One region of the Cytobacillus sp. FSL M8-0252 genome, then DNA from elsewhere that is predicted to be linked to it. Evidence: a T-box and tRNA genes for the amino acid it is inferred to sense, from the RefSeq annotation. Region 1 holds a T-box; the other holds one or more tRNA genes.
The links. A T-box is a leader RNA that pairs with one kind of tRNA and senses whether it is charged. The one in region 1 lies ahead of alaS (alanine--tRNA ligase), so its partner is inferred to be a tRNA-Ala.

Region 1 (16,034 bases):
TTTTTTTCCTTTTCGATCTTTTATCATAACGGGATGAACCATTATCAGTATTATTCAAAGGAATACCTCCTAATTTAAAAAAGAAATATCATAGCTGAAAACATTTTAACATGTCTTTTAAAAAACTTGAAGGGATAACCATTACGTGGAATGATCTAATCTATGTATTTCTTTCACAATATCAGCGAATAAAGAAAGTGGTGATGGGTCGGTACTTTTGGCATCTAACCGGACGGTTACTAGTGCATATCTTGGGTTATCATATGGAAAATAGCCAGCAAACCATTTATTTTCTAGTTGCTGCCCATTCACTTTTTTCCCTGTTTCCCCTGTTCCAGATTTGCCTGCTACTTGATACGGTAAATTTTGTAGTTGCCTACCTGTCCCCAAATCATGATTGACAACTTCAAGAAGAAGCTTTTGTAATGATATGGCTGTATATGGCTTAATATTTTTACCAACAATTTTTTTAGACTGAAAGCTCTTTACTTTCGTCCCATTTTTATATTCTAGTTGTGAGGCGACACGTACCATCTGCTTTTCTCCACCTCTTGCGATTGTTGCCATCATATTCGCCACAGCTAACGGTGTACTGCGGACATCTAATTGACCAATGGATGTTAGAGCAATTAGATTTGTATCTTTTCTATTTCGCGGATCACTAAAGACCTGGCCTTGTTCTTCATCTGCCAATTGCTGAAAGCCTTTTAAATGATAGAAATCTCCTTGCCATCCTACTTTTATCGATAGGCCTAATTTATTAGCATAGCTATCCACCACCAATGGTTCTATAGACATCAGCTCTTTGCCGACCGTTGCAAATGTATAATTACAACTTCTCGCAAAACTATCTTTAAAATTAAGCATGCCGTATTGATAATTTTCATCGATTTCTCCATTGATTGACCGATTACAATCAAACATACGACTTTTTGCATCTAGCCCATAATCTATCGCTGCTGCAGCGATAACAGTTTTAAAAATAGACCCTAGTACTTGATTTTGTACCATAAAATTATTTGTACCTTCTTCGCCATGAGCGAAAGGGTTGACTGGGTTCACTTTCGGACGAGAAACCATCGCGACAACTGAATTATCCTCAATATCTATTAACACCATCCCCCCTTTGGTAACCTCGTTTTTATCGACTAGCATTTCCATTCGTTGCTGCCATTCAAAATCAAGCGTCGTTCTAATATTCAATGGATAAAAAGGGCTCGCAGGGTGAACATACTTTACATTCGAGCCAAATAAAGGCCTTCCTTTTCCATCAACATGATAAATGAGCTTTGTTTCACCTTCTCCAGACAAAAGTTCATCAAAGCTTTTTTCCATCCCAGTTGCACCTAGTCTTGTTATATTAGATAAGTGTTTATTAGGATATCTTTTGGTTAGTAAAAAATCCCTATTGGCAATCCCTAATAATTGTTCTGCTGGTCTCTCATAAATCGGGTATGATTTTCTCGCTGCAAATACACCTGGTATTTCCAACTGATTAATCTCCTCCATTTGTTCATTAGACAAAATGAAAGGTTCTCGCTCACCATATACAATAGGATCCTTTATTGCTTGAACTTTTTGACGGAGTTGACTATTATCAACTTTAAGAATTTCAGCTACACTCGAGACATCCCATTCTATATCTTTTAGGAACGGAAAAAGGATTAAGACCGTTTTATAGGCTACAGTTAATTGTTTGCCATCTCTATCAAGCAAATTCCCTCTCTCGGCATCTATAACTATTTCCTTAGAGCGTTGTGCGACACTTTGACTGATCAAGTTAATGTCTCTATTTGTAAAATGCTTTGTTTCAAACAACTGTATTTGAGCCAGTCTAACAATAAGTATTGATAAAATAATCATCATAACAGAAACAAACAGAATGACTCGTTTTCTTTGCATAAAAACACCTCGTCAAAAGTGTTGACGAGGTGTTTCTATTTCAAACGCTAAAACACAATAATTTTATTAGTTAATACTTGTTATCTTAACACTCATTTCTCCACCTGGTGTTTGCACTGACACTTCTTCGCCTACTTTTTTACCAATAAGGCTTTTAGCAATCGGAGAATCATTGGAAATTTTGCCCTCAAAAGGATCTGCCTCTGCACTACCTACGATAGAATAAGTCTCTTCTTCACCATCAGGTAATTCTACGAAAGTAACAGTTGAGCCTAAGCTAACTGCGTCGCCTTTCATCTCATCCTCAGTAATGATTTTAGCATTACGAATCATGTTTTCAAGAGTCGTAATACGACCTTCTACAAAAGCTTGTTCTTCTTTAGCAGAATCATATTCTGAGTTCTCAGATAAGTCACCAAAACTACGAGCTATTTTTATACGTTCAACCACTTCTTTTCGTTTAACGGTTTTTAGGTTTTCTAGTTCTTGTTCTAATTTCGTTTTACCTTCTTGTGTCATTGGAAATACTTTTTCTGTACTCAAAACACCCACTCCTTTACCATATATAACCAATTATTGGTCAAAAGTATGTATAAATTTTATAAACAATGCATTTACAGCGCGTCCTTTATCGAACGCGCCTATCTATGCAAACGTTTGTAGCCTTATTATTTTTCTATGCTATTGTGTCATAAAAAAGACTTTTCTTCAAGAATTGTTTGAATTTTTGTGACCATTAAATCAATCGCCACTTTATTTTGTCCACCTTCAGGAATGATAATATCGGCATATCTCTTAGTCGGTTCGATAAATTGATTATGCATTGGACGAACAACACTGACATATTGCTCAATTACTGAGTCAATGGAACGCCCTCGCTCCTTAATATCACGCATAAGCCTTCTAATAATTCTTAGATCTGCATCCGTATCGACAAACAGCTTCATATCCATTAAATCACGTAAACGCTCATCTTCAAGTACAAGAATACCCTCTAAGATAATCACATCTTTTGGTTCAACAACGATGACATCATCTGACCTCGTATGAATAGAATAGTCATATACAGGCTTTTCGATGACCTCGTGATTCGTTAAAGAGATGATATGCTCAATTAATAAATCTGTGTCAAACGCAAGTGGATGATCATAATTGGTTTTCAAACGTTCTTCAAACGGTAGATGTGCTTGATCTTTATAGTAATAGTCTTGTTCTAACATAAGAATAGAATGACCTTGAAATTGATTATAAATCGCCTTCGTTACACTTGTCTTTCCAGAGCCTGATTCACCAGCTACACCGATCACAATCGGTTTTCTCTTCATCTTTATCAATCTCCCTAACATCGTAGCTTTTTTGCTACTGTTTAACAATATACACCTTTTTGCTATGATTGCCAAACATATGGTACTTATACTAGTAATAATTCTTTATCACAACAAAACTTATTTCTTTCTACTAATCGCAACACCATCACCAATAGGCAAAATCACCGTATGGTAACGATCATTTTTCATAAGCCATTCATTAAATTGGTCAATTTTTTGCACTAGGTTGCGGATGCGTTTTTTTTCTATCTCTGCTTTTTCATAAACAAGGCCTTTAAATAACACGTTATCGGTAATAATTACACCTGTATCATTTAAATATTGACTATACATCTCGAAAAACTTCTTATACTGTCCTTTTGCTGCATCAATAAATATCATATCATAGTCACCTAATATTCGAACCTCATCTTCTTGCTCTAATGCATCGCCTTTAATTAAAGTGATTTGATTCGCCATGCCGCTTCTTGCAAAGTAGTTCTCTGCCTTTTCATAACGCTCCTGATCTCTTTCCAATGTAACAATATGAGCAGATGGACAAGCTTCAGCCATTCGTAAAGCGGAATATCCGATTGCTGTTCCAATCTCTAATATTTTTGTTGGTTGTTGAATTCGTACAATCTGTAACATGGCTTCAATACCTTCTAGTTCCATGATTGGCACACGATTTTCCCTAGCGTATTCTTCCATTTCCATGAAGAGGTTTGTACGATCCGGTATTAATTTTTGCATATATGTAATTAGCTCATCATTTAGCAATTACTTTCACCTCTATTAATTTAACTTCCATCCTTTGCATATGCAAGAAAAAAAGCGCTCACATTAGTAGATTGTCAACAAGAGCTTGGACCATCTACGCTATCTGCATGATACGCCACATAAAAAAATATATAAAATGCTTGTGCTATTTTACCACATAAAAAAGAGGAAAGCTATGAGATTTTATCATAAATGATGATCTAACATCATTCACACCTCTTTAGCTTCCTCTATTTTTTAATTATTACTAGTTATGTGCTCATTTTTCTTCACATTATGTTCATCCAATGTTTTAGAGAATAAAACTTCTCCTTCTGGTGTAGCTAGGAAATACAAATAATCCGTTTCTTCAGGATTCAATGCAGCTTCAATAGAAGTTGAACCTGCATTAGCAATCGGTCCAGGTGTTAGGCCATTGTATTTATATGTGTTATATGGGTCATCTATTTCTAAATGCTTATACAATGTCCTTTCCTTATGCTCACCATGTGCATATAAAACGGTGGGATCTGTTTGTAAAGGCATATCTTCATCCATACGATTATAAAAAACGCTGGCTATCTTATCGCGGTCCACTTGTGCAGTGGCCTCTTCTTCGATTAATGAAGCCATTGTGAGTAATTCATGGACAGACATCTCTTTGTTCTCCATTGCATCTGTGTACTGAGCAAGCACTTCACTTGTCTTCTTAATCATTGGTGTTACAATTTCTTCTAACGTTGCATCTTCTTTGTAGTAATCATATGTGGCAGGGAATAGATAACCCTCTAAAGGGTATTTAATATTCTCCGCAAAAACATCATCAGTAATGACACTTGGAAATTTCTCCTGCATTTTCTGTACAAATGCTTTATCATTTAATTCTGCAAAGACTTCGTCTCCGTCCATGCCTGCTTTTTCTGCTATAATTGCTGCAATTTGCTCCAACTGCTTGCCTTCAGGAAGTGTGACTTTAAACACGACTTCTTGATCAACATTTCCAGTTTTCAGCTCTGATATGACTTGACCTAAAGTCATCGCCGGTGCCAGTTCATAAGTTCCTGCCATAAAGCCTGATTCATTCTTTAGCTTCACATAGTATTTGAATACTCTAGCATCCTTTATTATCCCATTCTCTTCTAATACTTGTCCGATCCCTGAAACGGATGAGCCTATAGGGATTTCGACATTTTTGACTTTGTCGTTATCTGGATTAACAGGTTTTAAAGCAGAATTCACATAAAGGAACCCACCTAGCCCTCCAACACCTATGATTACAAATAATATTATGGCTGCAATTAACACGATTTTACGCACAACTTTCGCCTCTGTTTGCCTCTCTATCAACTGTTTTTTCATCTTACCTTTTTTATCATCTGTCATGGTAAACCTCCTTGCAACTATTTCCCCTTACTATTCATACTTCCTTTTCGCCTCATGTTGCTACTGTATTAATAGCTGGAAAATAGCTCTCATACATCTCGGATTATTATACTATACTTTCTGTCATAGGATAGCATATTTAGACAAAATTCTTCTACTATAGAACGAATCAGTTATACTGAAAGCGTTAATCAATAATACCTCTCCCTTAATAATGAATGAGTTAAGTTTATAGAGAATGAGATAGAAATGAGGGCAATGCTGAAAGTGGAGGGTTTTTTTGAGATAGGTTATATTTTGCTAAGTCTTTTTTTACTTAATGTTTTTTTGTTGTGTGATATTAATTCTGGGTTAGCCTTAGTCGCAAGTTCACCTGCGAAGAATGATAGAACATAAAAAAAAGACCCACTAAATACGCGGGTCTTTTCAAATTTATTCTTCTTCGTTTTCTAAAAATGTATTTAACATCTCTTCGATAAGGTCCCATTCTTCGTCCGTTTCAATTGGCATTAATTCACCATCAGTATTATCTTCACTTGGAACGAATGCAGATGCATGAATTTCAACCTCTTCTTCATCCTCATCTGCACCAATTGGATAATAAAGAACATAAGATTTGCCAAATTCTTCAGAGTCAAAAGTAAAAAGCACTTCGCAAAGCTGCTCGTTACCTTCCTCATCTACTACTGTGATATTGTTTTCTCCGTGATCCATTTCTTTCACCTCTTAATTCTGGCTATCTAAATAACCTTGTAAAATCATGACTGCCGCCATTTTATCAATCACTTTTTTCCTTTTTTTGCGACTGACATCTGCATCAAGTAGGACTCTCTCTGCAGCGATTGTAGTGAGACGCTCGTCCCAATAAATAACCTCAACACCGAAACGTTTGTTAAGTTCATTACCATAGAACTGACTCGCTTCACCTCTAGGCCCTATTGTACCATTCATGTTCTTAGGAATGCCAACAACAACCTTTGTTACTTCATATTCTTTGAGCAGCTCACCAATACGTTTAAATCCGTACTGATTCTGTTCCTCATTTATTTTCACTGTTTCGATGCCTTGGGCTGTCCAACCAAGACCATCACTAACAGCCACGCCGACCGTTTTTGAGCCGACATCTAATCCCATTGTACGCATATTATCCCTCTCGTTGCTGTTTTAAATACGACTTCACAAGTTCTTCAATAATTTCATCCCGTTCTAACTTGCGAATCACATTCCTTGCATCTTTGTGACGGGGTATGTAGGCAGGATCTCCAGAAAGCAGGTAACCTACAATTTGATTAATAGGATTATACCCTTTTTCCTGCAGGGCATCGTGAACATGGAACAAAACTTTATTGACATCTTGTTCAAATGGTTCCTCAGGAAAATTAAATCTCATCGTTTTGTCAAATGAGCTCAATTGCTACACCTCACTATTCTGTTCTTAAGCGATTAAGCTACCTATTCAAAAAGAGAAGGATGGATAGCTACACCAAGTTCATGAAGAAGAGGTTATATAACCTCTTCTTTTTATGATTCGCTTTTGTTTACCTACATTTTACACTAAACTATTCGGGAATCAAACGGATTTTACCCATTCCTCTACAAATTGTAACGCTCCCTCTAATTTTGCTGGGTCTTTTCCACCGGCTTGCGCCATATCTGGACGTCCACCGCCACCGCCTCCACAGCGAGTAGCCACTTCCTTAATTAATTTACCCGCATGATAGCCACTTTTAATCAAATCATCTGTCACACCGGCAATTAAATTCACTTTTCCTTCATTCGCACTACCTAGTACAACCACTGCTGAAGCAAGCTTTTGTTTTAATTCATCTGCCATATTACGCAAGTGGTTCATGTCTGTCGCCTGAACTTTTGCAGCTAATACTTTTACACCGTTCACTTCTTTCACTTGGTCAATCAAGCTTCCAGCTTCAATATTACCCAATTTAGTTGCTAATGATTCATTTTCTCTTTGTAATTGCTTGATCTCTGCATGTAAGCTGTCAATTTTTACTGGTACATCTTTTATATTTGATTTTAATTTAGCTCCAGCCTCTTTTAATACAGAGATTTGCTCTGTCATCATTTTATAAGCACCTTCACCTGTGACTGCTTCTATTCTTCTTGTGCCTGCACCAATCCCGCTTTCAGATTGGATTTTGAACAAACCAATGACTGCAGTATTTGCCACATGACAGCCACCACAAAGTTCTAATGAATAATCACCGATTTGAACAACTCGTACAATTTTCCCATACTTTTCTCCAAATAAAGCCATTGCTCCCATTGCTTTTGCTTCTTCAATATCTTTCAGGTCAATTTGCACATTTAAGCTATTCCAAATTTTCTCGTTAACAATGGCTTCGATTTTCTCTAACTCATCTCCTGTTACTTGTCCAAAGTGAGAAAAGTCAAATCTTAGTCGATCTGGTTCAACGAGAGAACCTGCTTGATTTACATGCGTACCTAATACATCTTTCAATGTTTGGTGAAGAAGATGTGTCGCAGTATGATTTTTTACGATTTTATTACGATTAAAATAATCTACAGATGCTTTAACCGATGAATGAGCTTTTAATTCTCCTTCTGTGACAACTGCACGATGGAGGTTTTGTCCATTTGGAGCTTTTTGCACATCTTTTATTTCAACCCTCACGCCACTTGCTGTTAGAGTTCCCTTATCAGCGATTTGCCCACCACTTTCAGCATAGAAAGGAGTAGCTGTCAATATTAATTGAACCTCTTCGCCTTGACCAGCTTGGTCTACTAGCTCGCCACCACTTACAATTGCAGCTACTTCAGTATCAATCGTCAATTGTTCATACCCAACAAACCTACTGTCTACCGTAATTTCACCTAGGACACTATCCTGGACTTGCATACTATCTATATCTTGACGAGCAGCTCGAGCGCGATCACGCTGATTTTCCATCTCTTTTTCAAAGCCATCATGGTCGATGCTCATCCCTTCTTCTTCTGCGTACTCCTCTGTTAATTCAACGGGGAAACCATACGTATCATAAAGACGGAAAACATCTTTTCCATCGATTACAGTATGTCCATTAGCTTTTTCTTTTTTCATTACTTCTGAAAGAATAGCTAAACCCTCGTGTAACGTTTCATGGAAGCGTTCTTCTTCGTTTTTAATGACTTTTTGAATAAAAGCCGTTTTTTCTTTTACTTGTGGATAATAATCAACCATTATTTCTGCAACCACTGGTACTAACTCAAACATGAACGGACGATGAATATTGATTTGTTTCGCATAACGAACCGCGCGACGTAATAATCGTCTAAGAACATATCCTCTACCTTCATTTGATGGAAGAGCACCATCACCAATTGCAAATGCTACTGTACGAATGTGGTCAGCAATCACTTTAAATGCGACATCTTGTTCCGCAGTTTTTCCATATTTCTCAGCAGAAATATCTTCTGTTCCTTTAATGATTGGCATAAATAGATCTGTGTCAAAATTCGTCTTTACATTTTGCACAACTGAAGCCATACGCTCTAAGCCCATGCCCGTATCAATATTTTTCTTTGGTAGTGGAGTATATGTTCCATCTGGATTATGGTTAAACTCAGAAAATACAAGGTTCCATACTTCCAAGTAACGTTCGTTCTCTCCCCCAGGATAGAGCTCAGGATCATTTAAATCGTTACCATACTCTTCTCCCCTATCATAGAAAATTTCTGTGTTCGGTCCACTTGGTCCTTCACCAATATCCCAGAAATTCCCTTCCAACCGAATAATTCGTTCTTCTGGTACACCTACTTTTTCTCTCCATAATTTGTACGCTTCATCGTCCTCAGGGTGGATTGTCACAGATAATTTGTCTTCTTCAAAACCAATCCATTTTGGACTCGTCAAGAATTCCCAAGCATATAGAATCGCTTCTTCTTTAAAGTAGTCACCGATAGAAAAATTCCCAAGCATTTCAAAGAATGTATGGTGACGTGCTGTCTTCCCAACATTTTCGATATCATTGGTACGTATTGATTTTTGTGCATTAACGATCCTTGGATTTTCGGGAATCACTCGACCATCAAAATATTTCTTCAATGTAGCTACACCACTATTAATCCATAGTAGTGACGGATCTTCATGTGGTACTAAAGAAGCACTTGGTTCCACTGCGTGACCTTTTTCTTTAAAAAAATCTAAAAACATTTGTCTAATTTCTGCACCAGTTAAATGTTTCATAAAAAAACCTCCTAAAAAATTTATGTAACCATAAAAAAAAGCCCTCATCCCCAATACAGGGACGAGGACTTAAGCTCGCGGTACCACCCTGATTGTGAAAGAAAACTCTCACCTCTCAAAGCACCTTAACGCGGTGAACGGCAGTAGTTAACTGCACTCCGGATTAGCTTTCTGTTATCCTTCATCGAGAAATTCTCTCAGCCATGGAATTTCCTCTCTTTCGAATGGACTATAACATACTTCTTCCATCAACATCTTACATTATTTAAATAGATATAGTCGAATTATAGCTAGATTTTTGCTCTTTTGTCAATATCAATGTCTAACAGTATCAACAAATTCAGCTGAAACTATACCTTATCTGCCCTATGTCGGTTCATTAATAGTTTACGTGCATGTATAAGACTAATTTTTAGGATTGCCAAAATCGGAACAGCCATAATTAAACCAATGATACCGCCAGCTTCTCCACCAGCTAGTAATGAAAGCATAATAATGAGGGGGTGCATATGTAAGCTTTTCCCTACAATTAAAGGAGATAATATATTCCCTTCCACAAATTGCAATACAACTATAATAATTAATGTGATAATCACCATTTTGACTGACAGGGTCGCTGCAATAATCACCGCTGGGACTGCACCAATAATTGGACCAAAATACGGAATAATATTGGTTATTGCAATGATAAAACCAAGCAACAATGGATACTTCATACCGAACACCCAAAATAAAGTAGCTGAAATCACCCCGATTACTAAACATACAAGGAGCTGCCCACGAATATAACCTCCGAGTGACTTATCAACATCTCTTATAAACAAAACAGCTTCTTTTCTCCATCTTCTTGGCGTTAAGTACCAGACTGCTTTTTTTACATCCGTATAATCTTTTAAAAGGTAAAAGGAGATAAATGGGATAATAGCGATGATTAAAGCATAATTAAGAATCTCAAGCAATATATTAATTGCCTTTGTTAATAATTTATCTAATGCTGCTTCAATATTGTTAATCCCATCCTCTACACGTAATTGTAATGTTTCTGGCCATTCAGATGTGCGTTCTTGAATCAAAGCAATAAAAGAGCGATATTGCTCGGCAAACTCTGGCGCATGATCAACTAAATCATTTAGTTGATGAATAAAAGCCGGAATCCCTTTATACAATCCGTAGCCAACACCACCAAAAAATAATAAATAAATTCCTAAAGCTGCTAATCCTCTGTGCATACCCGTTTGATGTAACTTTTCAACAATAGGGTGTAAGAGATAAGTAAAAAACGCCCCAAGTAAAAACGGAATCAGCACAACAAGCAGTAATTTTAAAAGAGGGAGCCATAATTCTTTTAATTGAAAAAAGATATAAAGTAAAATGAGAACAAGCAAAACAAAGCCTAAATGGTACAACCATTTCATACGAACGTCCATGCACTACGCCTCCCTTTACTATCTTGAGAAGAGAGCATATGAATTATACATACAAGTTAAACAAGGGACGGAATGGATTCATTTATTGACATAGCACAGATACGAAAAAACGTCCCCAATCTATTTGATTGAGGACGCCAAAACATTTAAAACATTTTCATTACTTTTCTTTGTATTTTTTTCATATCTCTTTTTGAGACGATGTTATTTTTCTGCATATAGCTATATGCAGCTACACCTGCGCCTATGACAGCTGCTGAGGTTAACATTTTATTCATCATATGACACCTCTCATAAGAATTTTTATGAAGAAAAACGACGCTCTTCTTCATCAAATAAGTCATCTAAAGAACTTAAAGACCCATCTTCTTCCACTTGGTGAGTGTGAATAATTCCTTTAGACAATGAGAGTTCGATAAAGCAATTCCAACAGTAATATTGATTTATGCCAATCTTACCGACATCTTTGCTTTGACAATTAGGACATTGAAGCATCATGGAAAGGACACCTACCTTATTCTACATTTACAATAATGGCATCCTTTCCAATCGCTGGTGCGCAACTAGCTTTAACTACTTTCTTTCCTTCAAGTACATCAGAAAAGAAGCCATCTGATAGTTCATACCCTACGATTGTGCCCAATTCTTCATTGAAATATACATCTTGAAGAAGTCCTAGGCGATCGCCCTCTCTTGTCATCATCATTCGGCCAGCCAGACGATTTTCACTAGCAATTGTAAAATCACTATGCTTTGGTATAGCTGTTAATACATCACAACTCTCAATCATCACACCATCCCAACCAAATGAGTACACATCTTTAATATCTAGAAAAAAGGATTTACGAATAAATGAGTGGTTCTTCACCCATAGTCCCTTCACTAATCCTTCGGGTGAGATGAAGAGATCATTCACTTCACCTATTGCCCTACCGTTATTCAACACGATTACCGACAAGCCTCTTAATAAGGAAAATGTTCGCAAAAGTTACTCCCACCTTCTTTGAACATTGTTATTTTGTTCAAAGATGGTGCGAGTCATTCTTTTTCCAGGTTGGCAATTTGTTTTATGTATATAGGTAAAAAAATAAGATGAGAAAAATCTCTCATCTTAGTCTAATCAGCCTCTAAAAAATCATAAGGTGTGATATTTTCCATTCCTATCAACGGGTCGACTTTCATCAAATAATCTTCATATGTTAATGATTCATCTACAGCTTCAATGGTCTCTCCTTCGAAGATTTCATCTTGTAACTTCAATCGTAAGTTAGATCGCCTCGATTGATCATCCAATCGTTGTATACCCATTTTTAACGCTTCTTCATCACCGCATAATATAAGGAACTGCTTGCTTCGTGTAATGGCAGTATATAATAAATTCCTCCGTAACATCCGGTAATAACTTTTAACGACCGGAACAATAACAATCGGAAACTCACTGCCCTGTGACTTATGAACGGAACAACAATAGGCATGAGTGATTTGATTTAAATCCTGTTTTGTATACGTTGCTTCCACTCCGTCAAAAGAAACAATAACCATATCTTGTTTCTCTGTGTTCTCTTTTGCATAAAATATGGAAATAATTTCACCCATATCACCGTTATAAACGTGGTTTTCAGGTTGATTGACTAATTGCAACACCTTGTCTCCAATGCGATAGACAACATCACCAAAAGCAATTTCCTTTCTACTACCATCTTCATTAGGGTTGAAAATTTCTTGGATCATTTTATTAAGGCGATCAATACCTGCAGGACCACGATACATCGGTGCAAGTACTTGAATATCCTTTGCTAAATACCCCTTTTTCTTTGCATTTCGCACTACTTGCCCGATAACCGTGCCAATTTGACCTGGTTGGCATTGAAAAAAGGAACGGTCTTTTTGTTGCTGAGTAATATTTTGCGGCAATCTTCCCTTTTTCATTTCATGTGCTAACTCAATAATTGACGAGCCTTCCGATTGCCTATAAATATCTGTCAACATAACCGAAGGGATACGTTCAGAAAGTAATAAATCTCTTAATACTTGACCTGGGCCCACAGATGGTAATTGATCTTCATCACCAACAAGTATGACTTGCATTTCTTCAGGGATCGCTTTAAAAAGTTGATTGGCTAGCCATATATCAACCATGGAAGTTTCATCAACAATAAGAATTTTCCCTTCAAGCGGGTTTTCTTCATGATGGTCAAAACCCTCACTTCCATTCCAACCAAGCAATCTGTGAATCGTCACAGCTGGTAATCCTGTAGATTCTGCCATTCTTTTCGAAGCTCTTCCAGTAGGTGCAGCTAATAAGAAAGGAAAAGGCTCTTCTTTTTTATAGTCTTTCGGATTTAAACTACAGCCATGTAATTCACCATACAATTCAACAATTCCTTGAATAACCGTTGTTTTGCCCGTACCTGGACCACCAGTTAAGATCATCATTGGCGACATTAACGCTTTTTGAATGGCATCTTTTTGAGATGGCGCATACTGTACCGAAAGTCGCTCTTCTAATTGTCCCAAAGCAAGGAGGAATTCCGATTCAGGAAACTGTTCATTAAATTCCGTTTGATTGAGTATACGTTTGATATTTGTAACGATTCCCTTTTCAGAAAAGAAAAGAGAAGGTAAATATAACTGCTGTCCTTCTGCAATCACTTTTCTCTCTTCTCCGAGCTTTAAGATTGCTTCACTAATCGCCTCGTAAGGGATTACCTCAGTCGCTTTTTCCTCTAATAGTTTTTTGACAGCAGGGAGTAATTCTTCTGCTTCAGCATATACGTGACCTGCCTGTGCACTTTCACTATCAAGCACATACAAACATGCTGCTTTAATACGGTCAGGATGACTACCTGACATTCCCACTTGTTGTCCAATCTCATCTGCCCGATGGAAGCCAATCCCTTCAATATCCTCTACGAGTTGATAAGGTTTTTTTTGCAAAATATCTATTGCTTGATCTTTATATGTTTGAAAAATCTTCATAGATAGTTGTGGACCAAAACCAAGTTGATTGAGGTGAATCATGACTTGTTCAATTCCTTGATTCTCCACAAGTGTGTCGTATAAAACTTTCGCTTTTTCACTTGCTAATTTTGGTATCCCATCTAATAATGAAGGATTATTTAAAATGCTATTGATCGCATTTTCTCCAAGCTCGTCCACGATACTTTGTGCCGTTTTCTTACCAATTCCTTTAAAGAGGTCACCTGATAAATAATTAACGACACCTTCTTTTGTTTGAGGCATTTCTTTCTTGTACTGCTCTACATGGAATTGCAACCCAAACTTTGGATGTTCCTTCCATTCCCCTAAAAATGTATAGGTCTCCTCTTCATGGATTTTCGGTATGTAGCCAGTAATGACCGCTTCTTTCTCTTCATATTGTGCATTTGTCTCTAGCACCCGAATACGTAAAACCGTATAAAGATTACTCTCATTATGGAAAATAGTCACAAGATGCTTGCCCTTTACATACGTTTTTTGTTCAGCAAATAAATCTAATGAATTCTGCTCATCCATCCCATATGCTCCTTCCTTTTTAAGCGCATCTTGTTTTTTATCTTATGCTTGTTTTTCAATCATTTTCTTACCGTAGCCGGCAAGCATATGATCCGGTTGTATATCCAATGCACGATTAAAATGAGCGAGTGCCTTTTGCACGTCTTCTTTAAAACCATAAGCGACACCGAGATTATAATGAGCATCTGCATGTTCCTCATCTAATTCAATACATTGTTGTAGTTGCTTAATGGCTTCATCTATTAATTCTAATTGCGCTAAGCAAAGACCATATTGAAACGCCGCTTCTGCATCCTGTGGATTTAATTCAGTTGCACGTTGCAAGTATGGTAATGCTAATTTCCCTTGCTCTAATTGCATAAGGGAAATACCTAACATAAAATAATTGTCTCCATGGTCGATTCCTTTTTGCATCGCTTGTTCAAACATATTTTTAGCCTCGTCAAATTGTTCTTTTTCAAAAAGTAAATTTCCGACACTATAATAAGCAACACCCGCGTTTTCATCAAGTTCAATTGCTTTTAGAAAAAACTTCAATGCTCGTTCTCCGTCGCCAACGGCTGATAAAACATTACCAAAATTGATATAAGAAACCGCATCCTCAGGGTTTTCATCAATGGCTCCCATAAAAATCTTAGCTGCTTCTTCCCATTTACCTTCTTGCATATATTGAATACCTTGTTGGTTTTTATCCATTATTTATCGACTCCATTTCTATCTCTTTACTCTTCGAAATAGTATAGCATATTTTTCGTTATGACTTCATTCACAGGCTAAACGTTCAGGCATAATTTGTTTAGGTTTTTAGAATTGAACATAATATAGTTGGTACACGGCTTGATTTTCCAGCTTCTCCAAAGAATGAGAGGAGAAAAGTTAACTTCGATGATTTGCGGCATTTGTGCGTATCCATTCTAGACTCAGTAACTTGTTGAAGATTTATCATAAAAACGTGGGAAAAATAAAAAACCAGGCAATCAATTTGCCTGATTTTTTATCCTACATATGTGAGTTGATTACTATTAATATATACTTCATCAATTGTTGCTCCGCCTAAGCATTCGTCACCGTTATAAAAAACAACTGATTGGCCAGGGGTAATCGCTCTACTTAGCTCATGAAACTTCACTCGAACTTTATTGTCCGCTAAGCGTTCCACCGTTACATTATTGTCTGTCTGACGATATCTAAATTTAGCTGTACATTCAAATGTTTGTGGCATTTCTTTTTCAGATACCCAACTTACATTCACAGCTACAAGGGAATCGGAATATAATTTTTCATGGTGAAAGCCTTGTCCTACATAAAGAACATTCCTTTTCAAGTCCTTACCAATCGCAAACCAAGGCTCACCTGCGCCACCGATCCCTAAACCATGTCTTTGACCAATTGTATAATACATTAAACCATCATGCTTACCGACTACTTTACCATCAAATGTCTCCATATTACCTGGTTGAGCTGGTAAGTAGTTACCTAGGAATTCTTTAAAGTTTCTTTCACCAATAAAACAAATACCTGTACTATCCTTCTTAG
Region 2 (16,034 bases), 470 kb from region 1:
CCTGTCACTCTGTCCCCCGAAGGGGAAAGTCCTATCTCTAGGATTGTCAGAGGATGTCAAGACCTGGTAAGGTTCTTCGCGTTGCTTCGAATTAAACCACATGCTCCACCGCTTGTGCGGGCCCCCGTCAATTCCTTTGAGTTTCAACCTTGCGGTCGTACTCCCCAGGCGGAGTGCTTAATGCGTTTGCTGCAGCACTAAAGGGCGGAAACCCTCTAACACTTAGCACTCATCGTTTACGGCGTGGACTACCAGGGTATCTAATCCTGTTTGCTCCCCACGCTTTCGCGCCTCAGCGTCAGTTACAGACCAGAAAGTCGCCTTCGCCACTGGTGTTCCTCCAAATCTCTACGCATTTCACCGCTACACTTGGAATTCCACTTTCCTCTTCTGCACTCAAGTTCCCCAGTTTCCAATGACCCTCCACGGTTGAGCCGTGGGCTTTCACATCAGACTTAAGGAACCGCCTGCGCGCGCTTTACGCCCAATAATTCCGGACAACGCTTGCCACCTACGTATTACCGCGGCTGCTGGCACGTAGTTAGCCGTGGCTTTCTGGTTAGGTACCGTCAAGGTACCGGCAGTTACTCCGATACTTGTTCTTCCCTAACAACAGAGTTTTACGATCCGAAAACCTTCATCACTCACGCGGCGTTGCTCCGTCAGACTTTCGTCCATTGCGGAAGATTCCCTACTGCTGCCTCCCGTAGGAGTCTGGGCCGTGTCTCAGTCCCAGTGTGGCCGATCACCCTCTCAGGTCGGCTACGCATCGTCGCCTTGGTGAGCCGTTACCTCACCAACTAGCTAATGCGCCGCGGGCCCATCTGTAAGTGATAGCAGAACCATCTTTCAATCTAATTATATGTATAAATAGATATTATCCGGTATTAGCCCCGGTTTCCCGGAGTTATCCCAGTCTTACAGGCAGGTTGCCCACGTGTTACTCACCCGTCCGCCGCTAATCTTTGGGAGCAAGCTCCCTCAGATTCGCTCGACTTGCATGTATTAGGCACGCCGCCAGCGTTCGTCCTGAGCCAGGATCAAACTCTCCAATAAAGTGTTTGATTAGCTCATTTGCACCTATGGTGCTTTGTTGCTGATAAATCAGCTTTTTAGAATTACGCTTGACGTTTTATGTTCGTTCAGTTTTCAAAGAACAATCTCGTTCGCTTTAAAAGCGACTTTATTATCATAACATCCCGTCTTCATCACGTCAACTATTTTTTTAAAATAATTTAAGTGATTAAATTAGTAAATTTTTCTTTTATCGGGAACAAAAATAACTATATCATGATTAAAAAGTGTTTGCAATATAATTTTAAAAGTTTTAATCAAGTTTTTCATATTTTTATTAAGTATCGTAACTATCATATAGTTAAGCGTTTCCATTAATTGATAACCACAAGAAACTATTAATTATCTTTTGCTTTACTTATATATAGATACTCTTCAGATACTCTTCAATCATTCTTCCCTTCTTCTAAGCTCCCGTCTTAACTCAATAAGTAATCTCTCTTTCTCTTCATCCTTATCATAAATATTTGTCATAAAGTTGAGAATGGGTCATATAATCTACTAATCTCATTCTATTATATATGAAAGGTGTGAATAGAGCTGGAAGATGTAGCACTATACGTATCAGTAATTATGGCCCTTTTTTTATTTTCATTCGCTTATGTGGAAGGTATTCGCATCGCTAATTCACCAGGTAAAGTTTATGGAGGAACTTTCATCTTCACCGTAACAGCTGCATTTATTTTTAGTAGATTATCCTATTTATTTATATAAAAAAGGTGAGCTCATTCTTGGCTCACCTTTTGCTTCATTTTCTAAACTTGATCTTCATTATTTGCCTATAATCGTTTCTTTCTTCTTCTTCTTTCATCTATTAAAAAGGAAGATAGCCCTACTATAACAAATAGCCCACCCAAAATTTGTGACCAAGCTATTCTTTCTTGTAGTACAAAATAAGCTAAAATGGCTGCACCCACAGGTTCAAACAAAGTAGCCATCGAAATAACAGAAGTACTTAAATACTTTACAGACCAATTAAATAATGTATGGCCTAATAATGTTGGAAAAAGTGCTAAGAGAATTAAAAAAATCCAGTCATTTACTTGATAAGGATACAAAGGTTGTTTGTTAAGCATGACATAGATAAAAAGTGTCAATGTGCTAATACTGTATACAATAAATGTATAAGTAATCAGGGATACTCTTTGACGGACGGTCTGCCCAAACAGTAAATACCCTGTTACTAGCCCACAGGCGATGAGTGCTAACAAATCTCCATAGAGCGCCTTTTCACTTAGTAGAAAATCACCCCAGCTAATAATGATACAACCGCCTATCGCAGTTATAGTTGACAAAATGGATTTCCAAGAAGTTTTTTCTTTAAAGAAGAGATAAGTACCTATAAATGCAAAAATCGGTTGTAAGGCAACTAACACAGTCGAGCTAGCAACCGATGTGTATTGAAGAGACTCAAACCATAAAATAAAATGGAAAGCTAAAAAAATACCCGCAATGATAGAAAACAGCCAATCCTTGCTTGTAATATGACGAATTTCATGAACATATTTTAAAAGAAAGATTGGCATCATAAGCACGACTGAAAAAAGGAGACGATAAAAAGCAATAATACCAGGGGGAGCTGAAATCAACTTTACAAAAATGGCTGAAGTTGAAACTGAAACAACTCCTATAGCTAATACAAAAAGCGGATTCATCTTAACTACCCCATGCTATCACCTTGTCTCTATATATTGATATTTAGGTATAGACTATTTTACACCTTAAACCTATAGTAAAGGTAACTTATTTAAAATTTATTAAATGATAAAGCAGGCGATATTATGTACGGATTAGAAATGGATGTCCTAATGAAGTTAGGGATTTCAGCTGTGCTTGGTCTTATTATAGGACTAGAAAGAGAACTAAAACGTAAACCAGTTGGCTTAAAAACAAGCCTAGTCATTTCAATCGTTAGCTGTCTTCTCACTATTGTGTCAATAGAATCAGCATACATATTTCCAGGTAATGACGATATTAATATTACAATGGATCCTTTACGTTTAGCAGCTCAAATTGTATCAGGAATTGGCTTTCTTGGTGCAGGGGTCATATTGAGGAGAGGGAATGATAGTATTTCCGGCCTTACAACCGCCGCCTTAATTTGGGGCGCAGCTGGAATTGGTATCGCTGTTGGAGCTGGATATTATATGGAGGCTGTTGCAGGCGTCGTATTACTTATTATTTCAGTTGAAGTTGTTCCCTACTTATTAGGGCTTATTGGCCCAAGACAACTACGAGAAAAAGAGATTACGATGAAAATGGCAGTTGAAACGAAGGAACAGATCACGACTATTATTCATACCATTAAAGAGCAGCAAGCGGCTATTCGCAGGATGAGAATTAAAGATACTGAAGAGGGCTACCCACAAGTTTATTTAACTATTGCAGTAGATTATCGTAAAAAAACAACTGACTTTTATCATACAATTTCTCAAGTGCCGGGAGTAAAGTCGATGGAAATAGAAAGCTTGCACTAATTTTTTATTTTTGACTATTGAAAAATATTCATTCTCCCGCTATAATTTCAATATATCTAGCGGGGGATTAGCTCAGCTGGGAGAGCGCATCGCTGGCAGCGATGAGGTCAGGGGTTCGATCCCCCTATTCTCCATACCAAGAAGCCTTGATTTATCAGGGCTTCTTTTATTTTTGTCTAATTATCCTCCCCCACTACAAACCTCATTCAACACCTTTAGAAGCATCACATAAATTGTATAAGCACATAATCAAGTGCAAACATTCTGAAAACAGGGGTTGCCATTAAAGTACATGCTGTAAACCCAGAAGATGAAGATGTTATTAGAGAGGAGCAGGGTTGGACAGAAAATGAATCGGTTCCATAAGTTACTAACTCGATTATAAAGATCCTGAATATACTCACCTTAACAATTGTTTCTCCTGCTTCTGCTGCAGGTGAAGTAAAACCACAAGAATGCACTAAATGGTATTGTCATATTCCATGGTAATTCTGTACCTCATTTGACTGAATAAGGCTAGTAAGTCCGTTGTTAAATGCAGCTCCTGTGCCTTATTCTCTTATTCTTCCACTTACTTCTACATCACTCCTCTAATCTTGTTTTTTAAATGCTCAACTAATCCTCTTTAACACGAACGTTTATTCGTGTATATTAAAGATATAATTTTCAAGGAGGATATTATGAACTCAGTTAATTTAATTATTTTAAACTTCAACGAAATTAGAAGAAGAAGTATTAAGGTCTGGACATCTATTCCTCAAGATAAGCTAGAATGGAAGCCTGATGATGAAGCCTTGACATGCCTAGAAATGATTAGGCATGTGTTAGAAAGCGAACATTATTATCACCTAGCAATTAAAAATAGAAGGAGTTTGTCCAAATTCAATTCTCCATTCGAAAATCGTCCTTTCACTTCTGTAAATGCAGAATTGGATTTTGCTGAACCATATAGACAGCAATTTATAAATACAATTAAATCATTTTCAGAAGAAGACCTATTTAATATAAAAATTGACCGTTCCGATGCAGGTTACATACGAGATTTAGGTGACATGCTATTACGAATTGCTTATCATGAATCTGTTCATACCGGTCAGTTATTGGATTACTTAAGATCAGCAGGAATACCTAGAATCCATATATGGGATTAAGTCTCATTGGTGTTATCAACAACTCGCTGATACGTATGGTGTAGAGAATGAATACAAATTGATGGCTACAAAGTCTTTGAAAATTGGCTGAAATGATAACTTCTTGATATCCTGCTTTCATTCTGACGTTCTCAAGAAAAAGTATCGAGATTTAACCATTGATGGTTTTGTAATATTATCCAATATTGGTTATACTATTTTTTTGAAAGGCCACTTTCGTATATAAGAGCAACGTTTCAAGTAGTAAAGACGTAAGAATGAATCAAAAGAATAATAATCGTTGAGAGGATGGTTCAGATGGCAAAAACATCAATAACAACCCTTAATATGAAACGCAAATTTAATGTTCCAGCAGAAAAAGTATTTGACGCGTGGACTAAAGCAGACACGATTAAGAAATGGATGTTCACCATGGAAAATACAAATAAAGTGGCAAAGAGTAATCCTCGTGTAGGTGGAACATGGGAAGTTGTGGATCATCGGGATGGGAAAGATTATCGAGCTATTGGAGAATACAAATTGGTTGAACCACCAGCGAAACTTGTTTTCACATTCAAAATGCCTCAATTTAGTGATTTAGAAGACGACATTACAGTGGAAATCGAATCGCTTGAATCTGGCTGTGAAATGATTTTCACACAAGAAATTAACGTAATCCATGAAAAAGATTGGACTACTGCAGATATTCAAAAAGCACATGAAGATTGGAAAAAAGAGACCGAACAAGGTTGGCATTATATGTTCTTAGGTTTGAAGGAATTAGTAGAAACAGGAAAAATTACATATCCATCATTTTAATAAAAATAAAAGCTAACAGAGGTTTTACTTAATCTAAAAGAACTGTAAAAGGTGTCTAGAATTACGGAGTAGCAATTTTGGGGTCATAAGGTTGTAAAAAGAGCAGGAAATTTCCATTTGTAAAATAAGGTATTAAAAGTCCCAACTGTATAATTGGTGTTGGGACTTTCATTTATTGAGCCAGTTTCAATGGCTAGAGGTGCTTTAGTTAAAAAGCCCCCTCCATTAAGAAGGGCTTATTTTTATTCAGAAACTTCTTCCTCATTGCATCTTTTTAAATTTCTTGTTTCTAAACATTAGTATTTTTATCGATGTAAACAATAATTGATGCAACAATATAATTACATCTTAAAGATGAGAATGTATCCCAACATCTTTTAAGCACTCCTATTATAAATGTACTTATTTAAGGAGTTAATGAAGGGTTTTCCTTAAAGAAACGGAGAATTTAGGTGAAGAGGCTATTCATTTACTATGGTGAAATATGTATTTAAGGTAACATATAAAAGGAGGCTAGATACTATAAGAAATGTTTGTAGAATAAAAGCAAGGGGGAAGAACTAACTTGAATATCACAACAGAAAGACTACTAATCAGACCTTTTAAGCGTAATGATTTACAGGATGTATTTGCTATTTATAATAATGATGATACTTGTAAGTTCTTATTACATGAGAAGTGGACTGACGAAGATATGAATAAAAGGTTTGATAAAAAGTTAGCAAACTGTGCACTCACTAAAGAATCCATGTTAAGTTTGGCAGTTATATACAAGAATATAGTAGTTGGTGATTTATCCGTATGGTATACAGAAATGAAAGATACTGTTGAGATTGGTTATAGTTTTTCAAATGAAGTTGCTGGTAGAGGTTTGGCAACAGAAGCAGTAAGTAGTTTGGTCTATAAATTATTTGATGAATTTAATGTACATCGTATACAGGCTAATCTAGATGCACGAAATATAGCTTCACAAAAATTATGTGAAAGAATTGGTATGAGAAAGGAAGCACATTTCATACAAGATTTTTGGAATAAAAATGAATGGACAGATAGTATTGTGTATGGCATGTTAACTTCCGATTTGAAGTAACTGACTTATAATGGTGACTTATGTTAAAAAGCCCTTCCAACTGGAAAGGCTTTTTAACATAAGTGCAAGTTCATTTAGTGGTATAAAATTTTTGTTTGTTTTTGCAGAAAATTTAATTGACCTATTTAGTAGTTATTAATAATTTTAAAAGAGCTTGCCTCAATGATGTAGCAGGACGTTTTAATAAGAATTCCAAATCGGAATGTGTGGATTCTAAGCCACCTTCACGTATCCCTTTTTGAGTCATTACCAACATAGGGTGGTAAGCTTCTGGTACTCCGGCATCTTTTAACATTTTTTCAAAAGAAGCATCGTCTACTGCTACTAAAGGAACTTCCTTACCTGTTACTTGATTTAATATATCAACAAATTGCTGGTGTGTTAAATTTTCACCAGAAAGTTCATAAATGTTATTTTCATGACCATCTTCTACTAAAATATTTGCAGCTGCTTCAGCTAAATCTGGTCGGTATACCCAACCGATTTTCCCCTCACCTGCAGAAGTTACCCAAGGGGCACCATCCATACAACCTTGGATTGTATTAAGCTCATTTTCTATATACCAGTTGTTACGTAGAATTACATAAGGGATACCTGATTCAATAATAGCTATTTCACGTGCTCTATGAAGAACTGCTAGGAAGAAATCATTTTCTTCTGATCTAGTAACACTTGGATAAATAATTTGTTTTACGTTTGTTTCTTTGGCAGCTTCAACTGCATTTAAATGTTGTCGCATAACCGTTTCATAATCACCAAATGTTGATATAACAAATACTCGATCTATATCTTTAAATGCAGTAATTAGGGTATCTTTCTTTTCAAAATCCGCCACTCGCACTTCCAAGCCTTTTTTATTATAACCCATTGCTTTTTGAGACTTGTCGTCACGTACACCAACAACTACTTCTTCTACTGATAATTTGGCAAGTAAATATTCTACAACTTTAGAACCTAAATTTCCAGTTGCCCCAGTTATTAAAACTTTCATAGAAACTCCTCCACTATGGTGTATTTTTGATTTTTAATTCTAATATCTATACTATTTGTTATATAGGATTTATGTAAGTAGGCACATTTTAATAACATAGTCATAAAAATAGCACCTAGAGAAAAAGGAGGTTTTATTATGGCACGTTTTAGTTATCAAGATGAATCAATCACTGAGGAAATACAACAAGAAATCTGTCCATTAACAGTCACCCAAAATGCAATTGCGGGCAGATGGAAAATCGTGATTTTATGGCATTTAAGCCAAAATAATATCATTAGGTTTAATGAATTATTGAGAATGTTACCTGGAATATCAAAAGGAATCTTAACAAGACAATTGAGAGAACTTGAAGAGGACAACCTAGTACACAGAGAAGTTTATAAAGTTGTACCACCAAAAGTAGAATATTCATTAACCGAACAGGGGCGAAAATTTATACCTATTTTAGAAGCAATGCAAACCTGGGGTAAAGATTTGCTAAATAAAAAAATAGAGATGAATGAAAAATCTAAGTATTAATGAACTCTTACTAACTTACGAAAGAACTAAACCAGGCTACCATATAAAAAAAACAGCACCTAGTATTGTTTATTTAAAAAAATCTAAATACTACTTAAAGGTGTTTAAAATTTGTATAGCCCTCAATATCAAGAGGGCTCTCTTTAATATTCACTCATAAGCGCTAATCAAACCGATTTCTTCGGTTTTTTTCATACATTTAAGATTCTTAACATCTATTAAAAACATCCTCCTATATAAGATTAATAAGCACCAACCAATTAAATCTCTAAATTATTCACCTTCTATCAACTACGTATTTAGAAATGGATTTTTAAAATTCAGAAGATAACCCTTAAAAGGATGCTTCATTGATTTTCATCTGGTCAAAACGTTATAAATGATTGGAGCTTCTGTGTTTTTTCTAACATTCCATATTCTCTTGCTCCCTCTCGGAGAACGTATTTGATTGGAGAAGTTACAGCTATACCCCTTCCGGCAATCTTCAATTCAATAAGGATTACTCCAACAAAGGGAAACAAGATTCCTAAACGACTAGAGCTATACGTTTTGTCTTCAAGCAATTAGAGAATAAAGCAGCACCATAAAATTGTGTATCCTCTTTTCAAAACTTTTCATCTTATAGTAAAATATACCCACGATGTATATAAGGAGGATCCATATGGATATTTTTAAGGGGATAGAATTTAACTACATGCAATTTATTGGACCATTGCTAATTCTGTTTATTACAATGTTTGGTGTAGCTTTCATTTATCGATTTTTGCTTTTTAAACTATTGCCAGTTAAACTCTACAATTTTTTTATCGGGCCAATAGCCTTATTAGGTTTTTTTATTTGGTTAATACCTATGGAATTAGGTTTCCATCAATTTTTTAAGTAGGCACCTTCATTTGGGTGCTTTTTTAAATAAACTTAATAATTCTTTAATACAGCTCATACATGCACCCAATCCCTTCAAAATCATAAGATGCTTTGAAGGAGTGATATCACCATGCCATGGCAACATAAAATTAATTATTTAATTGGCCAACCAATTGGTATCTCATTCACCAATGGTCAAGGGACATCAGGGAAACTTTGTGGTACATCTCAAAGAAAATTATTAGTGATTGAATATTTATATCAATCCCAATTCGCATTAAAACAATATGATTTTCATATGATTCAAGATATAAGTGGGTTTCCATCCTGTCATAACCAACAACCATTATATTGAAGCACAGCCCACATCAGTGGGCTGTTTTTTAAGAGACATTATACATAATCTGTAATTCATCCTGTGCTCGCAGATACATTGGTTAATTAAAATATACATCTACTTCGAAGCACATAATTCTGAGATTAAATACAAAAGCATACCTGGTAAAGAGCATGAAATATGTAAATGACTTTATAATTTATGAATACTTAAGTCCATTTAACGTCACTCTAAGTTAAGATAGTATACCTTAAAGGGGAGAGTTAAAATTAAGAGGATCCTCATTACCATGATTATGTTTCTTTTGTTAAGTGGATGTCAAAAGCCTGTAGAAATTCAATATCAAGCATACGCCATTGGTTTTGGTGTTGACTTTATTGACGAAGAATATGTGGTATATGTTCAATTCTTGGATTTTTCAAATGTAGCTAAGACCGAGAGCAGCTCTATTAATCAAGATAAACCTGTATGGTTGGGTGTAGGAACAGGCAATACAATAAATAAAGCATTAACTAATATTTATAAAACCATGCAAATAAAAATTAATTTTGATCATATCAATAGCTTTATTTTTTCAGAAAATATAATCAAGTATAAACTAAAGGAAACGACTGATTCACTATCTTCGAATTACAACATACGTGTCCATGGGTGGATTTATGGCACTAGTGAAGATTTAGAGGAAATATTGACACTTAAAATGCCTTTTTATTATCCCATTACAAGCAGTATTATTAATCAACCTCTAGACACACAAACACAAGTTTCAGAAGTACCTGCTATTGATGCAACTAAATTTCTTATTGGTTTAGGTGAAGCGACAAAGACTATCTTACTACCACGAATTGAAATAACTAATAATAATGTGAGAAAAAATGAATTGAAATTTTTAGTACCCTATTTTAATGGAGGATATTTTATTAAAGGCGGGAACTACAAAGGTTTTTTAAACTCATCTCAATTAAGTGGTTATATCAAAGCTAATAAGCAGGCAGATGTTGAAAGAAGTTTAATTCAGGTCAATATGGAAAATAAAAACGATCCTGTTGAAGTCGAACTTAGAGATCCTAAAACGAAATTAACGTTGGAGGAAGACAACTTTCATTCTAAATTCAAGTTAAACATAAAATCCACAATCATTTTAAGGGAGGGAGCCTCCGAAGTAAATCAAGATGCACTTAAACATAAAGTTGAAGATAAAATCAGAGATGAAGCCTTCTTATCTTTAAAATCTGGGAGGGAAAAAGGTATAGATGTATACCTTTTTGAAGATTACCTCTTTAGGCATCATAATAAAATTTGGAAGCAACACAAATTTCAAGACATGTTTAAGAATATTACTGCCGAAGATATAAATGTAGAAATTAAATATTCTCATAGTCCAAATAAAGTATTTAAATCAAGAAGCAAGTAAAAGTGAGTAATTATTCGCTTAAAAAGACTCTTACCTATTCATAGGACTTCAATTAAAAGTAATATAAGGGCATAAAGTAAAATAAAGAGAGGCAAAGGTCCTTTGAATGACAAATTTGTATTTTTTTCATCAGTTTCCTTTGCCATTTTCTCCTATGCCAAGTTTCAACTACCTCTCTATATCAAGCACCTAGGAATCCTTTTGTTACACATTGAGCTATTCATTCTTCACTTTCTAGCTTTCAAATAGCCCCTTAAAGTTTTAATTGAGTTTTTCCTATAACGGTGTCCGGTAGCAATAGCCTGACTGAGACAAACTATTCATCTGGTACTCATACATTTAATGATGGCCACCCCTTTAGAAATAAAACGGTACATGACCTCCAATGTCTGCTACAAGATTATTACAAAAAAACTAATATAAGTTGGCAAACACTTTAATACAATGTAAAATTTTACATATTAACGAAGTCTATTGGGAGGATGAGGAGATGAAAGACAAACCATCATCAAAGAAAAGTAACTTCAAAAGTATCATTGGGTCAACTACCGCGATAAGCATCATTGTTCTGTTGGTCTTATCATTCGTTCTTGCTCTTTACTTTTTTAGTACTCTAGGAATCTTTCATTTACTTAACATCAAATTTGAATCCTTCCCATCCATCATTTCATTTATTTTGCTTTATTTTCTCATTGGAATCGTATCTGATATTTTTATAGGAGCACTCATTTTATTGATGAATCATTCGGGGAAATATACCCTGAAGCAACAGCAGGTTACATCTTTAGTGTTTTCTTTTTTGACAAACTGGGCGATTGTGTCTTTTTTGGATTATGTCATGCATTCCATCCAAATCGGATTGTTCGCTACAATTATTTTAGCTTTGATTTTTTCTTTAATAGAGTATGCATGTGAAGACTTAGGGAAGGATGAGGAAAAAGAATAGACTATAACAACTACCCATTTACTGCTTGCAATCATGAATACTCCCATAATGTAACAGCATTTTTTAGAATGGATGTACTAGAAAAAGATGCTTGTACTATCTACTTAATATTTAAATATAATAGTCACAAAAAGGTTATCCATAGCCTGTAAGTCTTGCTTCATTTACTTTTCCTTCTGATTCCGTTATGATTATGATGAAAATATGAAAAAGAATTGAAAGGAGGGGAGCAGTCTAATGAGACATTTATCATTCAATCATACCATTCTCTTTGGGATGATATTTGCTGGTCTTTTTGAACTTGATTATCAAACGATTCATGACTTAACCTTAGCTGGTATTGTCTTAACAATCCTACTCCCCGCCTTAACGATATATTTCTTACAACGAAATACAGGCATGCTTTTTTATCGTCTTCAAGAAGCAGACGCTGATTTAATTAACCACTACGCATCTGTTCTTTCTAATGTGCTTAATTGGGCATGTAAACAAAACCGTTTACTTACAGTTCGTCGCAAAGAAAGTCCAGACGATAGCGATGAAGCATTTCTTTCTCTAATGACTAATTAAAACAATCATTAGAGGAGGAAATATTTTTGAAGAAAATGATATGGTTAGTAATTACAATTTCATTGGTTTTAGCTGGCTGTCAAGCAAATGGTGGTACAGACACAGGGTTTTTCCATCATTATTTTGTGCAGCCATTGATCTCTATCATCGACTTTTTTGCAGGCATATTCCATGGAAATTATGGTTGGAGTATTGTGCTAGTGACTTTATTATTAAGGTTGATCTTGCTACCTTTAACCGTTAAACAAGTAAAAAGCTCTCAATCGATGAAGGTCAAAATGGAAGCGTTACAACCTGAAATGAAGGCTATACAAGAGCAAATGAACAAAACAAAAGATGAAGCTAAGAAGCAAAAATTACAACAAGAGCTTATTGGTTTATATGCGAAACATGGGGTCAATCCAATGAATATGGGATGTTTGCCCTTGCTGATACAAATGCCGATTTTGATGGCTATTTATTATGCAATTAGAACATCTCCTGAAATCGCTACCCATGGCTTTTTATGGTTTAGCTTAGGACACGCCAATATTCCCATGGCTATTATCGCTGGTGTCATTTATTATTTGCAATTCAGAGTTTCCCTTATGCAATTACCAAAGGATCAACAACAAGGACCAATGAAAATCATGGGATACCTTTCACCGGCAATGATCTTGTTTATTTCCCTATCTGCACCAGCTGCACTGCCTTTATATTGGTCAGTGAGTGGATTATTCCTTATTATCCAGACATATGTCATCCAGAAAAAATATAAGAAATCACCCGTCGTACAACCTAGTCTTTAATAATAGGTTAAAAAAAGTCCAATGATTAAATTAATCATTGGACTTTACTATCTGCTGAGGAAAAAAATTTAATCTCTGCCTTTTAACTCACCACTTATCGCATTAATAATATAATCGATATCTTCACTACCATCTCTGACTTCGATTTCATACTGCTCTGTTCCATTCTCTACTTCTAATGTCCAACCGCCAATTTCATTACTCGTTTCTGCTTGAACTATTTTCATCGCTTCTGAAGGTGAAAGAATCTCATTTAAAGAAATACCTTGTTCTTCATCCCCTTTTTCAATTGCCTCTTCACTTTGATCTAAAATATCTCCAGTATGTGCATCAATCACAAGCTCATACTCTTTTTCATTAGAAGCTCCAGCCACATCATATTTCCATTGATCCATATCACTATCTAATTCAACTTTTGTAATATAATCCACTTCATATTCTCGCAGAAAGATATCTACGGCATTTTGAAGACTCACTTCAATTTCTTCATCTGCTAGATTAGGTTTATCAATGTTTCCACTCTGAGAATCGCCCTCACCATCGCCACATGCAGTCAAACAAAAAATCGTCATTATCGATAATATAAGTAAAAATCTCTTCATCTTTAATCGTTCTCCTTTAACTATTATGTACTTATGTTTTATATTCCCTCTTCTTTCAAATAAAAAACAAGTATTAGATTGTATTCACTTAAAGTTAACCTTTAAGAGTAGGTGAATCAAGTTATTTGTTAAGTTTACTGCTAATAATTGGAGCTAAGATAATGGGATGAACAATAAATTTACGATTACTACTGGTGATATCTCTAGTATGAGCGCTACAGTTCTACTATATTTGCTAAAAAGGGGCAGAAGTAATTGTAACAGATATAGATGATCAAGTAAGAAAAATGCTTAAAAAAATTGAATGTTGCAAATGAGGGAAAGCTAAATGAATCAGACTTAACAGAATCCGATTCTTGTACAAAAGAGTTCCTGAGGATAAAACAAATGATGAATAAAAAAAGTCAATGTTGATTAGATGTGAAATTCTTAAAAGTTCAAGCATTAAAGGAGACACAATCGACTGGCTACACTTCATGTTGCAAAAGAGAAGAAGATTCGTATGAATAGAGTCCAGCCAGGTTTCATTGCGATGGTCTGGCAACAAACAATTTTAAAAAGATGAACTAATTGCCAAAAAACCGTTAGTCGATGAGGTTATGCTGATGTACCTAGCTTCTAATGAGTCGACTCTTACTACGGGTCGTGTACTAGTTAATAAATGGTCTTTATTTGGAAGAAGTAACCGGTAAATGTACATCTTTCATTTTTATCTCCTTAAGTACAAACCCACTTCCTTCACCACATACATATAATGAAGCGAGTATGGGAGGGATTAGGCCTGAATAGTCAACTAAAGGAGATTTTTGGCTCTGTATTGTCAACTATCGGTACAATTGAAGCAGCTTTAGGAAGTACTCCTCAACTCCCTATCAATGAACAGCTAAAAATTGATTTGCGTTTGCAAGGAAATATACTTCAAGCTACAGGCGAAGCACTTTCCGCTGATGGCCAAGGAACCTATTCACTTGAGCTTATTGGTGATGAAGTCCAAGCTGTTGGCAATTCTCTCGTTATCATTGGCATCCTTTTTGACCCAAATAAGGACTTGAACCAAAGAATAATCATTACTGGTAATTGGTTCCAGGCTTTAGGAAGTTTTGTTGCATTAAGTGATGAGTTTTTTGATTTAACACCCTCGGGTAGATCTTTAAATATAGTTGGTGGCTTCCTTCAAGGAATTGGCAATAGTATGCAAGCAAAAGGAGGGATTGAATCATTAAGAGACAAGAGTAGTGAGAGCGGTGAAGCATTGGGGTTTTATGGTAGTTGGATTCAAGCGATCGGGTCTGTTTTATCACTTATTGGCCAAATGAAAGAAGAGCTTCAAGAAATTGCACTTCATATTAATGAGTAAGTTTATAAGCTTCGTACAAGTAATCATGTTTACCTCTCTTTTTACATATACCTTTAAAGAAAGGATGTGTAAATTAATGAGTGAATTTGTACTTTGCAATAAATGTCAAGAGCTTGTTTATTATCATGAAATACTAATCGTAAAAAGAAAGACCATTTGTATGACTTGTTTAACTAAAAGAGTTGTTCACAAATCAAAATAAGCGGTGTCCCATATTTGATTATTACAAATATGGGATCCGCTTATTTTTTTCTTAAATCTTAAAACCACGCCTTATTTTCAGTTTACGAGAATAACATTGGTCACAAACACCATCATTATCGATATATTCATTCTTGTCTTCTATTACTTTCTCACATTTAGAGCAAATCCACTGTTGTTGTTTCACTTGTTTCATTACTCTCAGCTCCTTTTCACCTATCATTCGACAAATCTAGGTAAGTTCCTTTTCGTTTTTATATTTTTCGGAAAATAAATGTATCTTTCTTTGAAAAATAACAGAAGCTAATCCTATCACTCTTCTTAGGAGGGTTTTTTAATGGTATTTTTCATTGTATTGATGATTATAATGATTCCTATTTTAATGGTTTTTGCTAATAAAAATTGGGCACCTACACATATTGTGCTAATTTCTTTAGCTACCATTTCCCTCATCGTTTTTGAAAGTATAACAGCTACAACAGTTTATGAAATCATTAGCGAAAACTTAGTATTTATGACAACCGTCCATGTCGTCTTTCTCAACCCTTTATTTTTAATTACAGGGGGATATCTAGGGGTTTTCTTACTTTATTTACTATTTTTAAGACTTGCAATGAAATAACTAATTAGGTTTGAACCCATTTCTTTCACCATTCATATAGTATAAGGATTCTTTATTTGGTGGTGAACGGGATGATAACAATTAGCCTTTGTATGATTGTAAGAAATGAAGAGGAAGTACTTGCTGAATGCTTAAAAAGTGTGTCTGATTTATGTGATGAAATTATAATTGTAGACACGGGCTCAACAGATGAAACAGAGAAAATCGCTAAAGAGTTTACTGAACATCTT

Region 2: it encodes a tRNA-Ala, which carries the amino acid that the T-box ahead of alaS (alanine--tRNA ligase) is inferred to sense. The anticodon was not compared.

The regions. Positions count from the first base shown of each region.
Region 1 is NZ_JBBOWZ010000001.1:3,308,996-3,325,029, forward strand. Features, by position in the region: gene MKX83_RS16665 (DUF1510 family protein) at 1-58, opposite strand, end outside; gene MKX83_RS16670 (peptidoglycan D,D-transpeptidase FtsI family protein) at 142-1,902, opposite strand; gene greA (transcription elongation factor GreA) at 1,969-2,445, opposite strand; gene udk (uridine kinase) at 2,592-3,227, opposite strand; gene MKX83_RS16685 (O-methyltransferase) at 3,348-3,989, opposite strand; gene mltG (endolytic transglycosylase MltG) at 4,227-5,351, opposite strand; gene MKX83_RS16695 (DUF1292 domain-containing protein) at 5,784-6,065, opposite strand; gene ruvX (Holliday junction resolvase RuvX) at 6,078-6,494, opposite strand; gene MKX83_RS16705 (IreB family regulatory phosphoprotein) at 6,496-6,762, opposite strand; gene alaS (alanine--tRNA ligase) at 6,922-9,555, opposite strand; T-box leader at 9,610-9,816, opposite strand; gene MKX83_RS16715 (AI-2E family transporter) at 9,906-10,982, opposite strand; gene MKX83_RS16720 (DUF3918 family protein) at 11,129-11,260, opposite strand; gene MKX83_RS16725 (hypothetical protein) at 11,286-11,477, opposite strand; gene MKX83_RS16730 (PRC-barrel domain-containing protein) at 11,497-11,967, opposite strand; gene recD2 (SF1B family DNA helicase RecD2) at 12,099-14,498, opposite strand; gene MKX83_RS16740 (tetratricopeptide repeat protein) at 14,541-15,194, opposite strand; gene mnmA (tRNA 2-thiouridine(34) synthase MnmA) at 15,493-16,034, opposite strand, start outside.
Region 2 is NZ_JBBOWZ010000001.1:3,776,594-3,792,627, forward strand. Features, by position in the region: rRNA gene MKX83_RS19050 (16S ribosomal RNA) at 1-1,056, opposite strand, end outside; gene MKX83_RS19055 (DMT family transporter) at 1,854-2,729, opposite strand; gene MKX83_RS19060 (MgtC/SapB family protein) at 2,856-3,551, shown strand; tRNA gene MKX83_RS19065 (tRNA-Ala) at 3,613-3,685, shown strand; gene MKX83_RS19070 (DinB family protein) at 4,232-4,702, shown strand; gene MKX83_RS19075 (SRPBCC family protein) at 5,000-5,500, shown strand; gene MKX83_RS19080 (GNAT family N-acetyltransferase) at 6,066-6,590, shown strand; gene MKX83_RS19085 (SDR family oxidoreductase) at 6,712-7,581, opposite strand; gene MKX83_RS19090 (winged helix-turn-helix transcriptional regulator) at 7,720-8,103, shown strand; gene MKX83_RS19095 (hypothetical protein) at 8,765-8,986, shown strand; gene MKX83_RS19100 (hypothetical protein) at 9,098-9,322, shown strand; gene MKX83_RS19105 (Ger(x)C family spore germination protein) at 9,582-10,718, shown strand; gene MKX83_RS19110 (YrvL family regulatory protein) at 11,209-11,664, shown strand; gene MKX83_RS19115 (hypothetical protein) at 11,902-12,234, shown strand; gene yidC (membrane protein insertase YidC) at 12,270-13,022, shown strand; gene MKX83_RS19125 (PepSY domain-containing protein) at 13,091-13,624, opposite strand; gene MKX83_RS19130 (DUF6944 family repetitive protein) at 14,379-14,981, shown strand; gene MKX83_RS19135 (hypothetical protein) at 15,235-15,378, opposite strand; gene MKX83_RS19140 (transposase) at 15,520-15,804, shown strand; gene MKX83_RS19145 (glycosyltransferase family 2 protein) at 15,876-16,034, shown strand, end outside.